Regions from separate parts of the Paenibacillus sp. FSL H3-0302 genome, predicted to be linked through region 3. Evidence: riboswitches for the same ligand, from Rfam matches in the RefSeq annotation. Region 3 holds a riboswitch; each other region holds the start of a gene.
What was found. Region 3 has a riboswitch for thiamine pyrophosphate ahead of MHH50_RS09610 (thiamine phosphate synthase). Riboswitches for the same ligand answer to the same signal wherever they lie in the genome.

Region 1 (4,215 bases), 2.9 Mb from region 3:
AAACTAAGGGTCCCATCATTTAATAAACGATGCATTTTACCTGTGGCACGACCCAAATCAAACATTTGAAGGATGTTAATTTTGCCCGGCTCTATGACACGCCCTTCACAATATTCCATAACCATAAACGTCTCTCCCATATCTGATTCCAGTAAAACTTTATGGTTATAAGCCAACAATTCGGGACATGGGAGTCCCTGTAGATACAATCTTTTCTGTTGAGAAAAGGCGAAGCTCAGCTCTTCTGGGTTATACAATTTATATCTTTTTTTGTTGTATTGTTTAAGTAGAAATGGTCCTGAATCCGTTATGATTTTCCATTTAAGATTTAACCAGCCACGTTTTATTGGGGTAGCATGAAGGACTTTCAATCCAAAAAAATGATAGAAACTATTACTTAAATCCTCTAAAATGGCTTCCTCTGAACGAATCGCTTCCAATTCATCAACTCCTATCTATTCAAAGTATAAAAGAAGAAGCCGCCAATGACGACTTCTTTTAGATATTTCTTTTTAGCAGAAAAAGTTATCTATAAATAAGGCTCCCGCCTTGGAGAAACTCTTGCGCCTTCTCTTGCATTCCTGATTCAATTCCCGTCGTATTCCGGATATTATGAGAGATCTTCATACTGCAAAATTTCGGCCCGCACATGGAACAGAAATGAGCTGTTTTAGCGCCTTCCGCAGGCAATGTCTCATCATGATATTCGAGCGCTCGCTCAGGATCTAACGATAAATGAAATTGATCACGCCAACGAAATTCAAAACGGGCTTTCGAAAGAGCATTATCCCGGTCTTGTGCTCCTTTATGCCCTTTCGCCAAATCTGCGGCATGAGCCGCTATTTTATAAGTAATGACCCCTATACGTACATCTTCCTTATTAGGCAGGCCAAGATGTTCCTTCGGAGTTACGTAACATAACATAGCTGTACCGAACCAACCAATCATCGCTGCACCTATAGCAGAGGTAATATGATCATAACCAGGCGCAATATCTGTAGTCAGTGGACCTAATGTATAAAAAGGGGCTTCGTTACAAGTTTCAAGTTGCTTATCCATATTCTCTTTAATCAAGTGCATCGGCACATGTCCTGGACCCTCTACCATCACCTGTACATCATGACTCCAAGCTATAGCTGTTAATTCACCTAACGTCTCTAACTCGGCAAATTGTGCTTCATCATTCGCATCAGCAATCGAACCCGGACGTAATCCATCGCCTAGGGAAAAAGAAACATCGTACAGCTTCATGATTTCACATATCTCTTCAAAATGTGTATATAAAAAGTTCTCTTGATGATGCGCAAGACACCATGCCGCCATGATGGAGCCACCTCTTGAAACAATGCCTGTCATACGTTGTGCAGTCAACGGGATATAACGAAGCAGAACCCCCGCATGAATGGTAAAATAATCAACCCCTTGCTCCGCTTGCTCAATGAGCGTATCACGGTATACTTCCCACGTTAAATCTTCCGCTTTCCCATTCACTTTTTCCAACGCTTGATAGATAGGCACCGTTCCAATAGGAACAGGAGAATTACGGATGATCCACTCGCGTGTCGTATGAATGTTTTTACCTGTTGAGAGATCCATTATATTATCTGCACCCCAGCGGGTGGCCCATCTCATCTTCTCTACCTCTTCCTCTATGGATGAGGATACTGCGGAATTTCCTATATTGGCATTGATCTTCACTAAAAAATTGCGTCCAATAATCATTGGTTCACTCTCTGGATGATTGATATTCGCTGGAATGATGGCGCGGCCGCGGGCTACTTCATCTCTTACAAATTCCGGTGCCACATTCTCACGAATCGCAACGTATTCCATTTCCGAAGTAATAATCCCTTTGCGTGCATAATGCATTTGAGAGACATTACGCCCCTTTTTCGCTCGCAAAGGTTTTCTATGGAGCGCTGGAAACACTTCCGCCACAGCTTTTCCCGTTGCATTCCCGTTATCTTCAGGCTTCATGGTTCTTCCTTCGTACGCTTCCGCATCCCCTCGTTCCTCAATCCAGCTTAGACGATTGGGCTCTAACCCCTGACGAATATCAGTATGAATATTAGCATCCGTGTAAGCCCCGCTTGTGTCATAGACATGAATTGGGGCATTCTCCTCTTCGCCGTCTATGCCCGCAGTTGGACTAAGTGAGATCTCCCGCATAGGCACCTGAATATCAGGCCGTGAACCCTTTACATACACTTTTTGACTTGCTGGAAAAGCTGATAGATTGATTGGATCGTTGTTCAATTCGCTTGTCATCTCAATTCCTCCTATAAGGTGATTTGATCAAGCGGAGACGGTCTACTCCCCCACAAATAGAAAAGGCCACATCTGTATAAGATGCGGCCTTAGAGTAGACAAATAGAAATAGAACTCCATTTCCTCCGCTGGCATTATCCAGATCAGGTTTGACGGTCGATAGTTATAACTATCCTCTCAGCCTGGTCCCACCAAGCTCCCGTGACTATATAATTGCTACTTCAAAGTATAACCGAAAAGAGAAAATTATCCAAATCTACTCAAATGTGAGATCAATGTATACGTTAGTTTAACACCAATACCCCAAATCCTTCCAGAAGCACCTCGCCCGACAATGTTGTGCCGCTCAGTAAATCTGTTTTGGTCTCATGAAGATGGATCGTGACAGGAGTCTCACTATAATTAAGCAAAAAAGCATAACTGGAAGAAGCTCCGGTACGGACTTGCAGTTCTACCTCTTCTGGGAGCTCCAGCCAATCTGCTGGTGATTGTAGATCAATTAAATTTATGATCTCAGCCGCTGCCTGTTCATTAAATACGGCTCCGTAATACCAAACCTCACCCTTGCCGCGACGATTTCTAGTTACCGCCGGTTTTCCCGCATAATAATCAGAGGCGTAGACCGCCATCACTTCAACCGAAGCTTCCTCTATTTTGAGAATATCATTAAAGTCATCTGCTCCTGTAACGACTTCGGTCACGCCCGACCAGCTAATTGTTGTTGGCTGACGACTGCCCTTAACCATTGTGAATTCTTCAACTGTGATCCCGCATAGATCCTTAGCAGCACCTGGGAAAGGACGCATATAACATTGTCCGCGCTCATCCTTATAGCCGGTTCTACAGCCGAAGATCAGTTTGCCGCCTTGCTGAACATATTCATCCAGCAGTGCTGCTGTCTCATCTGTCATAATCGCTGGGTGAGGATAGATAAGCACGTCGTACCTTGCAAGCTCCTCCAGCGTTGTTTTTTTGCGTAAATAGAGTACGTCATTCGGGATATGCTTCCGCTGAAGCGCCTTGTACCACTCCTTATTGCTCTTCCACATAAACGGGCCATGCCAAACATCGTATTCTCCATCCCACTCATTGTCATAATCACGAACAATAGCAATGTTAGCCTGATTACGAGTACCGACAAACGCATGACCTGCTGCTGCCAGCTCCTGACCGATCTGCCCCGCTTCCCGCACTCTCCGGTTAGGCTGATTATGATAGTCATTGATTCCATGCCAATAAATTTCATTGCCCATCGTAGCTGTCCGCCAGCGGAAATATAACACCATATCTGCTCCATGAGCGATCGACTGATAGGTCCATAACCGCATCTGCCCGGGCTTTGGAGAAGGCATATCCATCCGGTTCACCCAGCCACCCGGGCCCGACTGCTGCTCCATAATGCAGAAATTCGGGGATATCGAACGAACAACAGATAACGACAGTCCCCAGCCTCTATCATTCAGCGGATTCCGCTCATTCGGGTCATAAAAAATAGTAGAGAACTGAGGATAGGAATCATAGCTGAAGAAATCCAACAGTTCATCCGTCATTTCATGGCTATCGAGATGCCCGAACAGACCGTTCGTGGTTACCCACTGCTTAGGGGCAAGTTTACGGATGATATCCGCTTGGTTTTTGGCAAAAGAATTTGTATTGTCCGAAATAAACCGTTTTTCATCCAATGCCTGATGAGGATTGGGTTGCTTCGGTACTGGAGTCGGACGTGGAAGATAGACCTGAGACCAGTCACTATAGCTTTGATTCCAAAAAACAGCTCCCCAAGCCTCGTTCAAATGCTCAAGTGTAACATATTTCTGCTGTAGCCATTCCCGGAAAGCCTTATGGTCACTCTCCGAATAAAATTCACTGATCTCACAGTTGAGCTCATTATCAATTTGCCAGCCAACTACACCCGGATGATTGCCGTAATGTTCAGCCATTTGTTCT
Region 2 (4,215 bases), 1.7 Mb from region 3:
ATAAAGGTAAGCAATGGATTCTGTTAGGGATCTTCATCGTTTTCTTTTTTCTTTATGTAGGCACAGAGATGAGTTTAGTCAACTTTATGCCGGCTATCTTTATTGCCAAGCTAGGGATGACGGAGTCTGCCGCAGCACTGACAGTCACTTTCTTTTGGCTGGCGATGTCTACAGGAAGATTGTTTGCGGGTGTAATTGCCGAAAAAATATCTTACCGCGTGTACATTCTCAGCAGCTGTTTACTTACCTTGTTACTGCTGACACTCTTTCCGTTCACTGACAATCGAATGGCTGCTTTCATTGTAATTCTGCTGCTGGGGCTGTTTATGTCCGGTATTTTCTCCATTGCTTTAGTCTTCTCCAGCAAAATGCTGCCTGGCACCGAAGAGTCAACACCCAGCATTATGATTGCTTCCGGAGGTGTTGGCGGTGCTTTGCTACCTCTGTTTATGGGCTGGTCTATGGACCATTTAGAAGTGGCACAAACAGCCGGATTACTCGCCGCTTTTGCCGCCTTCTTGTTTCTGCTAAGCATTGCCGCATGGAGGTTCCAGTCCATGCAAGCGGTGAAAGGAAAGAGTTCCCGTATTTAGAACAGTATCAACGTTATCCTTTTAGGGTAATGTGATCTATAAGCATATTCTGAGCACAAGGATGGACGATGAATGAATGAGTCTTCAACTGAGCCTTTGTTACATACTGCGCTCATGCAGTTTATATTTCCCTTTTCTATAAAAAAGGGCGATTCTAAGCAGCTTATCCAGCAATTACAGGATGACGGCTTCACACGTTTTTTTCTGGATAATAAAGAGCTTGAAGCTGCCTACTACGGAGATGGCTACTGTGTTTCCCATGAACGAATGGAGCGCACCTATTTACCGTTTGCTGCACATGTCCTTTTTCCACGCAGGAAGGATGCCGACTCGTTTCGCCGTTTTTCCAGAGTAAATAATCTCGACTGCATTCTGGAGATTCCGCAGCAATCTATATTTTTCAAAATTCTCTCGACGGATATATTCATATGTCCTTTTCAGCTTGGATTCGTGACGATACGTGTCCAGCTGGAGGGGGATTCAATTCCCTTTAGTATTGCCCTAGAATTCGCGGATCGTTTCCGTGCGCTAGAGAATACCTTCATACAGGATGATTACACTTATATTCATTGCGGGGAACAGACCTATGAGATGGTAGAGGATTTTGTCTTCCGAAATTTGGTGGATGGACTGGAGCCATATCTGGATCAATCGGATATCAATGGGGCTTATTTCGAGACCCTTCCTTTTTTCGTAGATGAAAGAATGCAGGTGCAAGCTTTTTATGGCTTTCAGAATGAAGAAAGCTCTGATGAGATTAGTGTAAATCTGCGCTATCGTGCCTCACAGCTTGATGGAATTGATCTAAACGGAAAGCCCTATGCCAGTGCCAGCGATCCAGCATATATTGCGAACTATTGTCATGAACACTCCTATAATCGCTGGGGTCCAGACACGTATTATATGATGAATGAGCAGACCTTTTGCTGCATGACCCGCGCTGAACAGGAGATTGCTGTTAGTCTAGCCAACCAGATGTACGGGCAATATTATTACGGATTTTTACTCAATATTTTCCACAAAATCGTTCTGCTAAAGCTAGCCAATATGCACTCCCGACTTCGGATTAATCATGATTATGAGGAAATAGACAATCTAATCTACTCCATTAATAAGTTCTCGGCAAAGTTCTACTTCTTGGAGTTGATTTCCCAGTCGCAGGGCCGGGAGATATTTCTTCAGCTGCGTAAAGTATACGGAAACGATGCTTTGTTCGAGGAAGTGAAAGAAACCTTAAATGACCTGTTTCAGTATCAGGATAAGTTTCAATCCAAGCGACGGGATAATCTGCTGATGATTCTTACTGTATTTACGGTAGTAAGCGGGATTTACGGCATGAATCAGGTCATTGACGATCTGGATGGAAAGATTCAATGGAGTAAAATGATTGGTTATTCTCCCTTTGAATTTCTTGCCCTCTTCGTGATCATGAGCGGGATTCTGATCAGCGTTGTCCTCACGCTAGGGGCGCTGGTTAGTGAGCTTAAACGGCGTCACCGCAAGAAATATAAAGATCTAGACTAGCAAAAAAGAAACTACTGGATTGGAAAAATTCAGGAGTGCACTACTAGACATTCCGAGTACAGCCGTCTATAATACACCGTATGCGAGAAATATAAGATATAAAGTATGGGTACAAAACTTATGCTTACTTATATTGCACATAGAAATACCCGTTAACTTCATAGAACCAGGGGTGCTGGAATTGGCCGGCTGAGATTGTATCCCACAAGATACTGACCCTTATACCTGATCTGGATAATGCCAGCGTAGGAATCGCCAATTGGTTCTGGTCCCTGTGACCTTAACTAACCTTGCGCCAAGCCAGCGTCCCGATCACTCGGGGCGCTTTTTTTGTAAGATCACTAAAAGATGTAGAAAAACGTACATACTACACTTTACGGTTCATGTTGTGAAGACGGGATTCTTGTAACCTTAAAGGAGAGAAGAAGACATGCACCTTAAAAAAGCACTTACGTTGTGCCTCACCTGTGTACTCATTCTTGCCATTGCCGGATGCGGCAGCAACAATGGGAATACAGCCGGAAACAAAGCAAATGCTACTGATCCAACTGCTGCGGCTGGGACGGATGCTCCAAAAGAGCTCACCAAAGTTAAAGTCGCACTCGACTGGACACCGAACACAAATCATACCGGTCTATACGTAGCTAAGGATCTTGGTTACTACGCTGAAGAAGGTCTGGACGTCGAGATCGTTCAGCCAGGCGCAGCGGGTTCTGATACTATGGTTACTTCTGGCGAAGCCGCATTTGGCATCAGCGCCCAAGAAGGATTAACACTAGCCCGTCTACAAGGCGTACCCCTTGTCTCGATAGCAGCTATTATTCAGCATAATACGTCGGGATTCGCTGCTCCAGTAGATCGCAATATTAAATCACCAAAGGATTTTGAAGGTAAAACCTACGGAGGCTGGGGCTCACCGGCCGAAGAAGCAGCCATGAAAGCTATCATGGATCCTGAAGGTGGCGATGTGAAAAAGGTGAAGCTGATCAGTATCGGTGAAGCTGATTATTTTACCGCCGTCAAACGTGACATTGATTTCGCCTGGATTTTCTACGCTTGGACTGGTGTTGAGGCTGAGTTACGTGGCGAGCCATTGGATATGCTGTACTTAAAGGATTATGCGCCGCAGCTCGATTATTACACGCCTGTGCTGACGACGAGTGAGAAGCAAATTGCAGATCATCCTGATCTGGTGAAGGCCTTCATGAAAGCCACATCAAAAGGTTATCAATATGCCATAGATCATCCGGAAGAGGCTGCCGGTATGTTATCGAAGGCCGTTCCTGACCTGGACGCCGACCTTGTCCTAGCTAGCCAAAAATGGCTTAGCCCAAAATACAAGGACGATGCTGCCCGCTGGGGCGAGCAAAAAACCGAGGTCTGGCAAAATTACGGCGACTGGATGTATGATCTGAAGTTGCTGGATAAACCGCTGGATGCTGCTAGTGCATTCAGTAATGATTTTTTACCGGCGGAGTAAACAACAATTGTAATGAATTACTTCGTTATCAAAGTTGGCTTTTTGAACTTACCTTATAAAATGAGAGGATTGATTATTGTGGCTAACACCCTACTAAGCATTCAAGTAATTCCAAAAACTCCGAACAACGAGGATTCCATCCCATACGTAGATAAAGCGATTGAGGTCATTCAGAAATCCGGTGTTAAACATCAAGTGAATCCGCTGGAAACCACAATGGAAGGTGAGCTTAGCGAGCTGCTGGAGGTTGTGCGTCAGATGCAGGAGGCGTTGATCGAAGCAGGCAGTCCAAGCGTAATTTCGCAGATCAAAATCGCTCATAATCCTAACGGAATCAGCATGGATAAATTGACGGAGAAATATCGGCCGTGAGATCGACCTGGAAGCTAATATGGCCGCCCCTTGTGGCGGTCGTCTTCTTTTTAACCGTATGGCAGCTATCTGTATCTGTATTTCATATTGAATCCTGGATTCTGCCGAGTCCTGCTGATATTGCTCGTGAATCCACCAGTAACGCTTCTGGTCTTTGGGCTCATACGATGGCTACGCTGCGGCTCACTTTAATTGGTTTTCCCATTGGTACGGGGGTAGGCCTGATCGTTGCTTTGCTTTTGCATC
Region 3 (4,215 bases):
GCAACTTCTTCTACAGGACCGAGTCCTGCCAAATAAGCTTTGCGGCCAGCGGATATCGCCTCGCGGAACGCTTCCGCCATGACGAGCGGATTACGTGCCGTTGCAATAGCCGTATTAAGCAGAACAGCAGCGGCCCCCATCTCCATTGCTTCCGCCGCTTCCGAGGGCTTGCCAATTCCGGCGTCTAAAATAATCGGCAAATTCACTTCTTGAATAAGAATACGCACAAGCTCCTTGGTGCGCAGGCCGCGATTCGTTCCGATCGGCGCACCAAGCGGCATCACAGCAGCAGCACCGGCATCTCTCAGACGTAAAGCAGCCGAAAGGTCCGGACTCATATATGGCAATACTACAAAACCCTCCGCTGCTAAAATCTCTGTAGCTCGTATGGTCTCCAGATTATCTGGAAGCAGGTATTTCTGATCATTGATCACTTCGATCTTGACCCAGTTCCCCAGTCCCGCAGCTCTTGCTAATCTTGCAATACGGACTGCCTCTTCCGCTGTACGCGCTCCTGAGGTATTAGGCAGAAGAGTCATGTGGCCGGGAATATGGTTCATGATATTTTCTGCTCCACCTTGCGGGTCCACTCGGCGAAGCGCTACAGTAATCACCTGAGAACCAGAGCTTGCGATCACTTCGGGGATCAGCGTATTCCGGCTATATTTTCCGGTTCCGATAAATAATCTACTGGTTAATTCGATGCCGCCAATATGTAACGGGTCATGCATGAAATTACCTCCCTTTGGTTCGTATAAATTTCTCAAAATTCTATACCGCTCCATCTCAACCCCCACCAACAAAGTGCACCAGTTCCAAACGATCATCCTCGCTCAGAGCAGTACTTTCATAATTCTCCTTACTGACAATTTCTCCATTCAGCTCAATGATCATCAGACGACCCGACCACTCAGGAAGACTGATCAAATCAGCTATAGTTTGAATACCACCAGAACACTCTGCGGATTTCCCGTTAATCAACAGCTTCATTCTGAATCACCCCCTTCGCCCATGCTGTTACCTCCAGGCTATGAATGAACCGCCTTATGAATAGCTTTGGCGGCCTCATAAGGATCATCCGCTCCGCAAATACCGGACATCACAGCAACTCCTGCCGCACCTTGTCTAATGATCTGCGCCGCATTAGCGGGGCTAATTCCGCCAATCGCAATTACAGGAATAGAGCTGGTCTTCACCGTTTCTGCAAGCAGCTCTAACCCACGTGCGGGCAGCCCTAACTTGCTATCCGAGGGAAATACATGACCAAACAAGCAATAATCAGCTCCCTGCTCTGAGGCATTCGCCGCTTCTACCGGAGAATGAACCGATCTCCCCAGCCGAAGCTGAGGTGCAATTCGCCGGGCTGTAACCGGACTCAGACTGTGCCAAGCCAACTGAACCCCCGCGGCACCAGCTGCCAAGGCTACATCGATCCGGTCGTTGATTATCAGTTTGGTAGCGGGCATACCGGTAGCCAACAGCTTCTGTGCCGCAGCGAGCAGTTCGCATGCAGGACATTGCTTATCTCTCAGGTGAATATAATCGACCCATGTCTGCACCGTGACAGCTAGTTCAACAAAATGTCTCAGCTGTAGCTTGCCGTCTGATATTAGATGGATCTCAGCTTGCAACATCACGATCTCCTCTCTCACTTCCCTGTAGGTCAGTAAAAAACAAAAAAACTGCCCCCCGTAAGGAAGGCAGTCAGAATCTGTATATAGACGGCACTACAAATAGCCCGACAACAGAAATTCGTTCTCCACTTCCCTACGCTGGTCTTAACCAGATCAGGTTCAAAGGGTCCGGAAATCCATTCCGTCTCAGCCAATCGGCACCCCTAGTGACATAAATATACAATTTTAAAATGCTAACGTGGTTTATAGTAACATATTTTTTTATTGAAATACACCCATTTATTCACATTAGCTGTACTGATCTAACCGTTTACTACCTCGCCACCATTTACATGAATAACCTGTCCAGTCACATAACTGGAATCGTCAGAGGCCAGATATACATAGGCTGGTGCCAGCTCTTCTGGTTGTCCAGGCCGTTTCATAGGCTGTGTACCTCCAAACTCGCTAACCTGTTTTGCATCAAAGGTAGAGGGAATCAGCGGTGTCCAGATTGGACCTGGTGCAACACCGTTTACCCGTATGCCCTTCTCTGCCAGATTCGTGGACAAGGATCGTGTGAAGCTAAGAATAGCTCCTTTAGTTGATGAATAGTCCAGCAGCTGCGGGCTTCCGCGATAAGCGGTAATTGAAGTTGTATTTATAATTGTAGATCCTGCTTTTAAATGAGGCATAGCTGCTTTTGTTAAATAGAACATCGCAAATATATTCGTACGGAAAGTACGCTCAAGCTGCTCGGAAGTAATATCCTCGATCTTAGCTTGCGGATGTTGCTCTGCCGCGTTATTGATGAGAATATCAAGCTTTCCTAAGCCCTCCACCGTCTGTTTAATAAGATCCTTACAGAATTTCTCGTCACCGATATCACCTGGAATTAGGATACATTTGCGGCCTTCCTGCTCGACCTGACGTTTAGTTTCCTCTGCATCTGAGTGTTCATTAAGATATGAAATGACCACATCAGCGCCTTCTTTAGCAAAAAGCACAGCAACTGCACGCCCAATTCCGCTGTCTCCACCGGTAATTAACGCCGCCTTGTCTTGCAGTTTACCTGCTGCTTTATAATTTGCCGGCTCGTATTTGGGCAGCGGCGTCATTTCACTCTCAATCCCTGGCTGATGATGCTGCTCCTGTGGGGGTAAGGTTTTTGTAGCTTGTTTATTGTTGCCTGACATCTTCCCTATCTCCTCTCGTTAAGCAAATTGATAGTTAACTGATCGTCTTAGGATGGCACAACTATGCACGTTTATACGCTGGGTTTGTCATTTTCTTAAATCGCTTTACGAATCTTACTTACCACAATGAAAGTAGATATAAACAACCGTGAGAGATATACTGCTGTAAGTGGAGAGGAATTCACTGCATACAAATAGACACAGCATCGCTGCTGTGCCTTGAATTGTTCACCCTGACTATTTTAGAGAAGAAACATGATTTTCTGCATTCACTTCATGTTCCAGCACCCACATAAAGTACAGAGCTTTGGCCGCTTTCTCCCGGGTCACTATAGCTGTAGGTTCTAGTTCTGTCCCATTGACCATTTCGCCTCTGGCAATCCCCACTTCAGATCTAATGAGTCCTAATTCATATGCACTTTTCACTTTTGAAATTAAATAAGGAGAAATGTCCGCTGTATCAACAAGCTGCGTCCAGGATACAAGAGGATAGTACATCGCACCTCTAGCTCCTGGCTCCAAATTCGAATCATAGCCAGGATCTCCTGGCACTACTGCTGTGCCGTTATAATCAGTCATGTACTTAGGTTTATTAGCAAACTTTATTTGGTAAACGTCATAGAGAATAGCACCCATCGTTTCACGTGACAGCTTACCTTTCGGATAATAGGCAAGATCTGATCTTTCCACTTTCATTAACTTAGAAATACTGCGTGTGAATTCAGCAACTGTCATCTCCGTATCCGGATTAAAATTCCCTTGACGGTCTTTGCCCATTACTCCCAGCTGGATTAATTTTTCAATTTGATTACGGTAATAAGCAGCTTCCCCAGTCGTCGTATCATTCGTTATTTCCGGAAAAATCTTACCCCAGTTCCCTGTTAGTGCCGCATGCTTAACGTTCCCTTTAAGGTAAGGAGTAATGGAGGCAGCAGTAGAATCGCCAGTAGCACCTTTCTCTACAAGCTCCGTGACAATCATCCGTGAAAATTGTTTGGCGAGCGCTTCTTTAAAATGAGTCCCATCGACTTTCTTTGAAGGATGCCCATTAGCGTAACTTCCGTCATTTGTTTTGCCTGGCGTTTCTCCGGCTTCAATAGACATGAAGAGGGCTGTTATTGCTTCTACACCGATCTCGTTATAATATTTCAGACTTTCCGAGTTAAGGTCAATAAGTGTAACTCCAGATTCATCTGCGACCCGTTTAAGAATATCTACAAACTTTCTTGATTTAAAAGAATTTTCATAGATATATCCCGGACTTGCATTCCCTTTAATTCTGGACATTGGGGTTACCAGTACTGGTATCATGCCCCGGGCTTGAATCGCAGGGAGATAGACTTCTTTAAGGTAATTTTCATACATTGCTTCTGTCGAACCTCTGCCGTAACGTCTGAACTCATCTG

Region 1: another riboswitch for thiamine pyrophosphate. It lies ahead of thiC (phosphomethylpyrimidine synthase ThiC); the one in region 3 lies ahead of MHH50_RS09610 (thiamine phosphate synthase).
Region 2: another riboswitch for thiamine pyrophosphate. It lies ahead of MHH50_RS02150 (ABC transporter substrate-binding protein); the one in region 3 lies ahead of MHH50_RS09610 (thiamine phosphate synthase).

The regions. Positions count from the first base shown of each region.
Region 1 is NZ_CP150284.1:6,172,737-6,176,951, forward strand. It holds gene MHH50_RS27375 (phosphotransferase) at 1-440, opposite strand, end outside; gene thiC (phosphomethylpyrimidine synthase ThiC) at 526-2,268, opposite strand; TPP riboswitch at 2,369-2,481, opposite strand; gene MHH50_RS27385 (beta-galactosidase) at 2,553-4,215, opposite strand, start outside.
Region 2 is NZ_CP150284.1:481,142-485,356, reverse strand. It holds gene MHH50_RS02160 (MFS transporter) at 1-593, shown strand, start outside; gene MHH50_RS02155 (hypothetical protein) at 666-2,117, shown strand; TPP riboswitch at 2,276-2,386, shown strand; gene MHH50_RS02150 (ABC transporter substrate-binding protein) at 2,548-3,597, shown strand; gene MHH50_RS02145 (MTH1187 family thiamine-binding protein) at 3,676-3,969, shown strand; gene MHH50_RS02140 (ABC transporter permease) at 3,966-4,215, shown strand, end outside.
Region 3 is NZ_CP150284.1:2,208,577-2,212,791, reverse strand. It holds gene MHH50_RS09620 (thiazole synthase) at 1-731, opposite strand, end outside; gene thiS (sulfur carrier protein ThiS) at 787-990, opposite strand; gene MHH50_RS09610 (thiamine phosphate synthase) at 1,029-1,652, opposite strand; TPP riboswitch at 1,748-1,849, opposite strand; gene MHH50_RS09605 (SDR family oxidoreductase) at 1,937-2,809, opposite strand; gene MHH50_RS09600 (GDSL-type esterase/lipase family protein) at 3,047-4,215, opposite strand, start outside.